DNA from 2 places in the Frankia sp. BMG5.23 genome. Region 1 is predicted to be linked to the other one. Evidence: predicted binding sites of a transcription regulator. Region 1 holds the regulator's gene; the other holds the start of a gene.
What was found. The regulator LexA, encoded in region 1, represses DNA repair genes until DNA is damaged. The targets are predictions, from matches to a motif close to CGAACNNNNGTTCG.
Positions count from the first base shown of each region.

Region 2: BMG523DRAFT_RS09525 (HNH endonuclease signature motif containing protein) is a predicted target of LexA. The motif match lies at 1,877-1,890, and genes of this name have one in related genera.

Region 1 is NZ_JDWE01000010.1:110,309-114,724, reverse strand. Features, by position in the region: gene BMG523DRAFT_RS07325 (helix-turn-helix domain-containing protein) at 1-55, opposite strand, end outside; gene hflX (GTPase HflX) at 486-1,946, shown strand; gene lexA (transcriptional repressor LexA) at 2,012-2,782, opposite strand; gene BMG523DRAFT_RS07310 (LysM peptidoglycan-binding domain-containing protein) at 3,087-3,485, shown strand; gene nrdR (transcriptional regulator NrdR) at 3,815-4,360, shown strand.
Region 2 is NZ_JDWE01000015.1:56,550-60,965, reverse strand. Features, by position in the region: gene BMG523DRAFT_RS09530 (bifunctional o-acetylhomoserine/o-acetylserine sulfhydrylase) at 1-1,065, opposite strand, end outside; gene BMG523DRAFT_RS09525 (HNH endonuclease signature motif containing protein) at 1,923-3,392, shown strand; gene BMG523DRAFT_RS27000 (hypothetical protein) at 3,708-3,842, shown strand; gene BMG523DRAFT_RS09520 (ABC transporter substrate-binding protein) at 3,879-4,416, opposite strand, start outside.

The DNA.
Region 1 (4,416 bases):
CGATCAGATTGGCGTCGGAACTCCAGATGATGTCCATGCATCCGTCCGGCAACACTCGCCGACTGCCCACCACACCTGTGCGCTCGGTGCGCTCGGTGCGGTCCGAGGGTCCGGTGCGGTCCGGATGCCGGTCCGCCGTCGTCCGCGTGGTGTCCGGGGGGTGTCCAGGGGGAGTCGGGCGGCCCGAGCTGTCCCAGATCGTCGCGGCGAGGCGGTGGGCCCGTCTTTCGTGGTACTCGTGGTACACGTCGCAGAGGCTACGTCGGCGGGGCGGCAAAACGGTTCGCGATCGACGTGGTGACGTGGGACCCTGGTTGGCGACGGGATTCGCCGGGAAACGAGGGGGAGGCGCGCCACGAGTGCGGCAGGGTCTTCCGGTCCGGCGGATCCTCCTCGGGCCACCGGGTCGTGGGGCCCGGCCGGAGCAAGCGGCACGGAATGATCGCGGAATGGTGCGGTAGCGGGCCGCGTTGAGAACGGATGGTATGACACTTCCTGCTGACGCCTTCGATGCGTCCACTCTCGACAGATCCCTCATCAAGCTGACCGAAGCCGATTCGTCTTACCTGCCGAACTTCTTCGACGATTCTGGGGACGGTTTCGACCTGGAGGATCGCGCCGCGTTGCGGCGGGTTCCCGGTCTCGCCACCGAGCTCGACGACGTCACCGAGGTCGAGTACCGGCAGCTGCGGCTGGAGCGTGTCGTCCTCATCGGCGTATGGACGTCGGGTTCCCCGCGGTCGGCCGAGAGCTCCATGGCGGAGCTCGCGGCGCTCGCCACGACCGCCGGTTCGGTGGTGCTCGACGCGCTCGTGCAGCGTCGCGACCGGCCGGATGCCGCGACTTACGTCGGTTCGGGCAAGGCCCGCGAGCTCGCCGAGGTCGTCGCGGCGACCGGCGCGGACACGGTGGTCTGCGATGGCGAGCTCACCCCGGGTCAGCTGCGGCAGCTGGAGGAGGTCGTCAAAGTAAAGGTCATCGACCGGACGGCCCTCATCCTGGACATCTTCGCCCAGCACGCGACCTCTCGCGAGGGCAAGGCCCAGGTCGAGCTCGCGCAGTTGCAGTACATGCTGCCCCGGCTGCGTGGGTGGGGTGAGTCGATGTCGCGGGCCGCGGCCAGTGGCGGCGGCCGGGCGCCCATCGGTACCCGTGGTCCCGGTGAGACGAAGATCGAGACCGATCGTCGGCGGCTGCGGGCCAGGATGGCGCGGTTGCGCCGCGAGCTCGCCGCGATGACGACCGTGCGGGAGACCAAGCGTTCCGCCCGGCGGCGGGGTGAGGTCCCCAGCGTGGCGATCGCCGGTTACACCAACGCCGGTAAGTCGTCGCTGCTCAACCGGCTGACCGGCGCGGGTGTCCTGGTCGAGGACGCGCTGTTCGCCACCCTTGATCCGACCGTGCGGCGGGCGACCCTGCCGGACGGCCGGGCCTTCACCCTGACCGACACCGTCGGATTCGTCCGGCATCTGCCGCATCAGATCGTCGAGGCGTTCCGCTCGACGCTGGAAGAGGTCGCCGATGCCGATCTCATCCTGCACGTTGTGGACGGATCATCGCCGGAGCCGGCCGCGCAGATCTCCGCCGTGCGCGAGGTTCTCAACGACATCGACGCGGGCGGCGTTCCCGAGCTGATCGTCGTCAACAAGGTGGACGCCGTGGAGCCGACGGTCGTCGCGGGGTTGCGCCAGCTCGCCCCGGACGCCGTGTTCGTCTCGGCACGCACGGGCGAGGGGCTGGCCGCGCTGGTCGACGCGCTCTGTGCCCGGGTGCCGCATCCCGACGTGGAGATGCGCGTGCTCGTGCCCTACACCCGGGGCGACTTGGTCTCCCGGGTGCACGCGAACGGCGAGGTGCTCACGATGGAGCACACCGAGACCGGTACCCGGCTGTCCGCCCGGGTTTCCTCGGGACTCGCGGCGGAGCTGCACGCCTACCGGGCCTGAGCCCAGGAGCGATCAGACGCGAGGCAACCCGGCCGGCCGCCCGCCGGGCGGCCGGCCGATCCACATCAAACCCTGCGGAGCACAGCCACGATCCGGCCGAGGATGGTCGCATCCTCACCGGGGATGTCGGCGAAGGCCGAGTTCTCCGGATGTAGCCAGATCTTGCCGTCCCGAACCCGCAGACGCTTGACCGTCGCCTCCCCGTCGATCATTGCGGCGACGATCTCCCCGTTGTCCGCGACCGGCTGCTGGCGGACGACCACCCAGTCACCGTCGCAGATCGCCGCGTTGATCATCGAGTCGCCGACGACCCGGAGCAGGAACAGAGTGCCCTCGCCGACGATCTCCCTGGGTAGCGGGAAGACGTCCTCGACCGCCTGCTCGGCCAGGATCGGGCCACCGGCGGCGATCCGGCCCAGCACCGGCACGTAGGCCGCGTCCGACTTGCTTCCTTCGGTGGTGCCCGGCGCCGCCTCACCGACGATGGGAATCGTGCCCGCCACCGTCGTCGCGCCCGCGCCCACATCCGCGCGTTGCCGGGGGTGCTCGACGGTCAGCACCTCCATCGCTCTCGGGCGGTTCGGGTCCCGCCGCAGGTAGCCCTTCTCCTCGAGCACCTTGAGCTGGTGAGCCACACTACTGGTGCTGGTGAGGCCGACCGCCTCACCGATCTCCCGCACGCTGGGCGGATATCCGCGCCGCTCCACCGCGGCCCGGATGACCTCCAGCACCCTGCGCTGCCGGGGGGTCAGGCCCGCGTCCGTGGGGCCTTCGGGAAAGGCTCGCACGTTGCCGCGGGTTCCGCCCCGGCGCGTACCCCTGCCTTGGCTAGTCATCGCTTACCGCTCTCCTCGTCGCGTTTTTCTTCCGCCGTGCGGCCACCGGCCGGCCGGCGACCGCACGGCGGACCGTCCCGCTCCGGAAGCGGTCACCCACCGACTCGCCGCCGTCCGTGACCGGGGGAAACCGCCCGGTTCACACCCGACCGACTCGACGGTAACCGGCGGGTCGCAGAATCTCAAACGTCTGTTCGAGCGTGTCCCTGGCGGTTTCCGGTTCCCGATGCGACAATCGACCACGCGTTCGATCGAACGAAGGTTCGATCTTCGGTGTTCGGTGTCGTCGGAACGGGAGGGTGCCGTGGGATCCGCACACAGGGCGCGGGTCGTCGACCTGTCGATGGCCAGGGACCGGGTGGGTCATCGGCCGCCGGGTCGCCCGCCCGCACCCCCGCCGGGTCGCCCGCCCGCACCCCCGCCGCTCCGGCTGACCCGGCGGGGTCGGGTGGTGGTGGTATCGATCGTCGTGGCGGTCGTCGTGGCGGTAGCAATCATGATCATGCCTGGGGTGTCGATTGCCGGGCCGGATACCGCGGAGGCGCCGCGGCACCATCTGGTCATGCCGGGGGAGACGCTGTGGGAGGTGGCAGTGGCGCTCGACGAGAGCGCCGACACCCGGGTCATGGTGGACCGGCTGATGCGGCTGAACCACCTGCGGTCACCACTGATCGCCCCGGGCCAGTCGTTACTCCTTCCCTGACGCCCGGCTTCCCGGGTCCACGAGTGTCTCGGCGCAGGGTTCTCGCGCACCGTCGTCTTTCGTCCACGTGCGGTGCCACGTGCGATGCGGACCACACGGACCATACGGGGGTGCTGTCCTCATCTCTGGGGCCGTGCGCTACCTTGGACACAACATCTGGTGCTTACCGGGGTGTAAGTCATCCACAGGTTGTTCCACAGGTCTTCCGCGGGGAGCTGGCGGTCCATCCACAAGGTGGTCTGTCCGGCGTGGATGCCGGGTCCTCAACGGTGTCCCTCATCCCCGGTCCGGGGCGGTCGGCTCCGGCGCGGGCGAAGGAGGCGTAGCGCGTGCGGTGCCCGTTCTGCCGGCATCCGGACAGTCGCGTCGTTGACAGTCGGGAGGCCGAGGAGGGTTCGGCGATCCGCCGCAGGCGGTCCTGCCTGTCCTGCGGTCGCCGGTTCACTACGATGGAGGAGGCGTCCCTTCAGGTTCGCAAGCGCAGTGGGGCGGCCGAGCCGTTCAGCCGGGCCAAGGTCATCGCCGGTGTCCGCAAGGCCTGCCAGGGCCGGCCGGTGCGGGATGATGATCTCGCGCTTCTGGCGCAGCGGGTAGAGGACGCCGTCCGCTCGTCGGGGTCGGCGGAGGTGCCCGCGGAGGCGATCGGCCGGGCGATCCTCGGTCCGCTCCGTGAGCTCGACGAGGTGGCTTATCTCCGCTTCGCCTCGGTGTACCTGGCCTTCGAGTCGTTGACTGACTTCGAGTCCGCGATCGCCGCGTTGCGCTCCGAGGCCGCCGGACCTCCCACCACGCGGGATGGACCAGCACGACCGGTCCCGCGTGGCGCCGTCGATGTCTCGCCGGTGATCGGCACCCAGCAGGTGCATAGCAGGTAGGGCCGGGACCGCTCGACCGAAAGCGTCATACATCGCCCTGGCTCGCCGTGCCGGCC
Region 2 (4,416 bases), on a different contig from region 1:
GGCCTCGGCGCCACCGACGATGCCGAAGGACAGGATCGCGCCGGCGCCGCGGGGGAGCACCTTCTGCGCCCGGGAGTACCACCGCGACGATGGCAGGCCCGGGTAGGCCACCCAGCTCACCTCGTCGCGCGCATCGAGCCACTCGGCGACCCGCCGGGCGTTCGCGGTGTGCCGCTCGATCCGCAGCGACAGCGTCTCCAGACCCTGGAGCAGCAGGAACGAGTTGAACGGGGAGATCGCCGGGCCGAGGTCGCGCAGTAGCTGCACTCGTGCCTTGGCGATGTACGAGCCGTGACCGAGCGCGTCCCAGTAGACTAGACCGTGGTAGCTCGGGTCGGGAGTGGTGAAGTTCGCGAACCGGCCGGAGGCGCCGAAGTCGAACCGGCCGCCGTCGACGATGACGCCGCCGATCGCGGTGCCGTGGCCGCCGATGAACTTCGTCGCCGAGTGGACGACGATGTCCGCGCCGTGCTCCAGCGGCCGGTACAGATAGGGCGTCGCGAGGGTGTTGTCAACGATGAGCGGGATCCCGTGCGCGTGGGCGACCTCGGAGATCCCGACGGTGTCGAGGACGTCGCCGCGGGGGTTGCCGATCGTTTCCCCGTAGAACGCCTTCGTGGTGGGCCGTACCGCCGCCCGCCACTCCTCGAGATCATCGGGATCGCCGACGAAGGAGACCTCGATGCCCAGCTTCGGCAGGGTGTAGTGGAACAGGTTGTACGTCCCGCCGTACAGGCTGGCCGAGGAGACCACGTGGTCGCCGGCCTCGGCCAGGTTCAGGATCGCCAGCGTCTCCGCGGCCTGCCCCGACGCCGCCGCGAGCGCCCCGATCCCACCTTCGAGGGCGGCGATGCGCTGCTCGAAGACGTCCTGAGTGGGGTTCATGATCCGGGTGTAGATGTTTCCGGGCTCACCGAGGGCGAACAGAGCGGCGGCGTGGTCGGTGTCGCGGAAGACGTAGCTGGTGGTCTGGTAGATCGGCACGGCTCGGGCGCCGGTCGCCGGGTCCGGCTGGGCTCCCGCGTGGATCTGCTGGGTCTCGAACGACCAGCTCTCGGTGCTCATAGGGTGATTCTCCCCGGGTCGAAGTCGGTGTTCGGTGTCAGTGGTGTCGGCGGTGTTGGTGGTGTTGGCGGTGTTGGCGGTGTTGGCGGTGTCGGCGGTGGGGTGCCGGCGGTGTCGGCGGTGTACTGGGCGCCGGCGTGTCGGCGGTGTACTGGGCGCCGGCGTGTCGGCGGTGTACTGGGCGCCGGCGTGTCGGCGGTGTACTGGGCGCCGGCCGTGGGGCGCTGGCCGGGCACCGATGCCTCTGCGACTAATCCGCGATGGCTGTCCTCGTCCGCGGTTCCTCACGGTTGCTCGCGCGGTGCGGCGGTGGACGGTCCGGCTGCCGAACCGGGCCGCTTCCCCGGGGCCCGGTCGGAATGCCTAAGATCGTGTGGTACGGAAAAGGTCAGGAGCCTGGACACAGCCCGTCGAAGGCGGCCGTGCGGGATGGGTGACCATTCGGTGTACCGATGTTCGGGCATCCCCCCGAACATCGCAGAGCGGCGCGCAACCGTCCCGGATATCCGGCATACGACCTCACGGCTTCGACGCTAGCAGCGTGTCGGGTCGTTGTCCGCGGCGGGTGCAGATTTTCCACCGGAGAAGTGAACAATCGCAGGCGCGGGATGGGCTCTGGACCGTGCTCGAGGCCGTGCCCCGGGCTGCCGGGGGAGTCGAGGGCGGCCCGGGCGGGGTGCGGGGACGGTCCCGGCCGGCAGGCCGCCGGCCATACACGTGAAGCCGAGGGCGACCGGGATCTTCGCGCAGGGCGCGCACCAGCACGCCGGTCCTCATTTCCGCTACGACCACAGCACCTAGTTACGGCAATCGAACATGAGTTCGACATCGGGGGTTGTGTGATCTACGCTTGATCCATGACCATCACTGCCGGCCCGGCCCTCGGGCAGCATTTGGTGCCGTCGGGTTTGGCGGTAGTGGCCGAGCAGGTCGGCGGCCTGTTGGATGCGCCGGTGTGGTCGTTGTCGGATGCCGAGTTGTACGGCGCCCTGGACGACTGTTCGGTGGAGCTGGCCCGCCTGGCCGCGGTACGGCTCGCGCTGGTGCGAGAGGCCCACGGCCGGAACCTGGCCGTGCGGGAGGGGGCTACCAGCACCGCGGCGCTGCTGCGGGAACGGCTGCGGATCCGGCCGGGGGACGCCCATCGCCTGGTCGATCTGGCCCTGGCCCTGGCCGTGGACGGACCGCTGAGTGCCACCGGTGCGGCCCTGGCCGCCGGCGCGATCACGGTCGAGCAGGCGGTTGAGGTCCGCACGACGATCCGTTCTCTCCCCCGCGGCCTGGACGCGCAGGTGTACACCGCGGCGGAGGCATCCCTGCTGGAGCTGGCCCGGATGTTCGACCCCCGCGAACTGGCCCGTCTTGGCCGGCACCTGCGGGAACAACTCACCCGCATCGACACCAGCCCCGGCGGCGACGGCCCCGCCAACACCGGCAGCCAGAACGGCGACCGTGAGGGCGCCGACTCCGGCACGTCTCCCGGCCCCGCAGGGGGCCCGGCCGGCAACGACAACCAGGATTCGGGCAACGACAACCAGGATTCGGGCAACGGCAACCAGGATTCGGGCGACGCCCCCGCGGATCGGCGCGGCCTGTGGATCACCGATCTGCCCGGGGGTAGCACCCGTATCACCGGCGAACTCGACGCCGAAGCCGCCGCGCTCCTACGCAGCGCACTTGACCCGCTGGCCAAACCCCGCCCCGCCGACGACGGCACCCTCGACCCCCGCACACCTGCACAGCGCCGCGCCGACGCCCTCGTCGACCTCCTTCACCGCACCCTCGCCACCGCAGCCCTGCCCGTCACCGGCGGCGTGCGCCCCCACCTCACCGTCACCGTCTCCTGGACGGCACTACTCGGCCAGGGAGGTACGCCCGCCACCACCAGTTGGGGTCAACCCCTGCCGGCCAGTGTCCTGCGCCGGCTGGCCTGTGACGCCACGGTCACCCGCGTCGTCTTCGATGCGGCGAGCGTCCCCCTCGACGTCGGACGGGCCCACCGCACCGCACCCGCGGACCTACGCCGCGCCGTCATCGCCCGAGACGTCTGCTGTTCATTCCCGGGGTGTGATCGGCCGCCGTCATGGTGCGAAGTTCACCACGTTCGTCATTGGATAGACGGTGGAAGAACCTCACTTGACAATCTGGTACTACTGTGTGGATATCATCACAGGCTTATCCACCATCACGGCTGGATCGTCCGAATCGGCCACGATCGCCGGCCCGAATTCATCCCTCCGCCCTGGGTCGACTCCGACCAGATACCCCGACGCAACCCCTACAGCCGACATACCTCCGATCTCCTCCGTGCGGCAACAGTTGCATAGACCGGCTCATAGCTGAAGGAAGGTCCGAATTTGAAGGACCAGCTCAAAAACCTCCAGAATATCCTCGCTCGCGCTGCCGTGAACGGCGCTACACGACGAGCCTGTCGTCCGACCTCCCGGAGTGGCTCGCGTGGCGCCGTCGCCAGCACCACCTGGCCGCCAGGTGCGCGCCGCCAGGTATGCGCCGCCGGCGGCTCCAGGGCTCGCGTACAGGAGTCTCCGGGAGAGGGTCGCCCAGACCGCCACCATGGTCAGCAGTCCGGTGACGGCTTCGCCCAGCGGCCACGGCGCCGCGGCCACGGCGCCGAGCCCGGTGTGGCAGGCGGTGTGCTCGCCGTCCTCGAACTCGACGGACGCGCGGCCCGGTTCCGGCTGGAGAAGACCGAGCCGGACGGCACCCCCGGCGGCCTCGATCCGGTGCTGGTGGCGGATCTCGCGCCGGCGAGGTGATCCGTGGACGGGTCAGGGGGAGAACGATCCGGGTACCTACTCGTTCCGTGTCCGTGTCCTGGTCCTGGTCCCCGGCGTCGACTGTGACGCCGACGTCGCCCTCGATGATGGGTGTCCGACAGTCGTCACGGCCGTCCCCGGCGCGGGCCACTTGACTGTCGTCGTGGCCAGGTCGCGGGGGTAGACGGTTCTGAATGTCGTACCGGTGGTCTGTTCGATCGCTGTTGCGGAAAGTGTGTTCTGGTGGGTTCCGTCGAAATGGACGCCGTTCCACGGCATGATGGTCGAACTCGCGGGTAGATTCAGGGCGGTCAACGCGGAGCGGACCAGCTCACGATCCGTACTGCCCGCGTCATCGATTGCCTGCGCGATCGTGGTCATGGCGGTGAAGGCCTCGGCCGCATTCTCGGTCATCGGCGCCCCGAAATCGTGCAGATAGCGGTCGATTACTCTCGCGGCCAGCGGATTGGCCCGGGCGATGGGCATCGACCAGGCGACCTGGCGGCTGACCCGATCGGCGAACTCGGGAACCGCGGCGAGTCGGGCGGCCTCCGCCGGGTCGCCGTACACGACA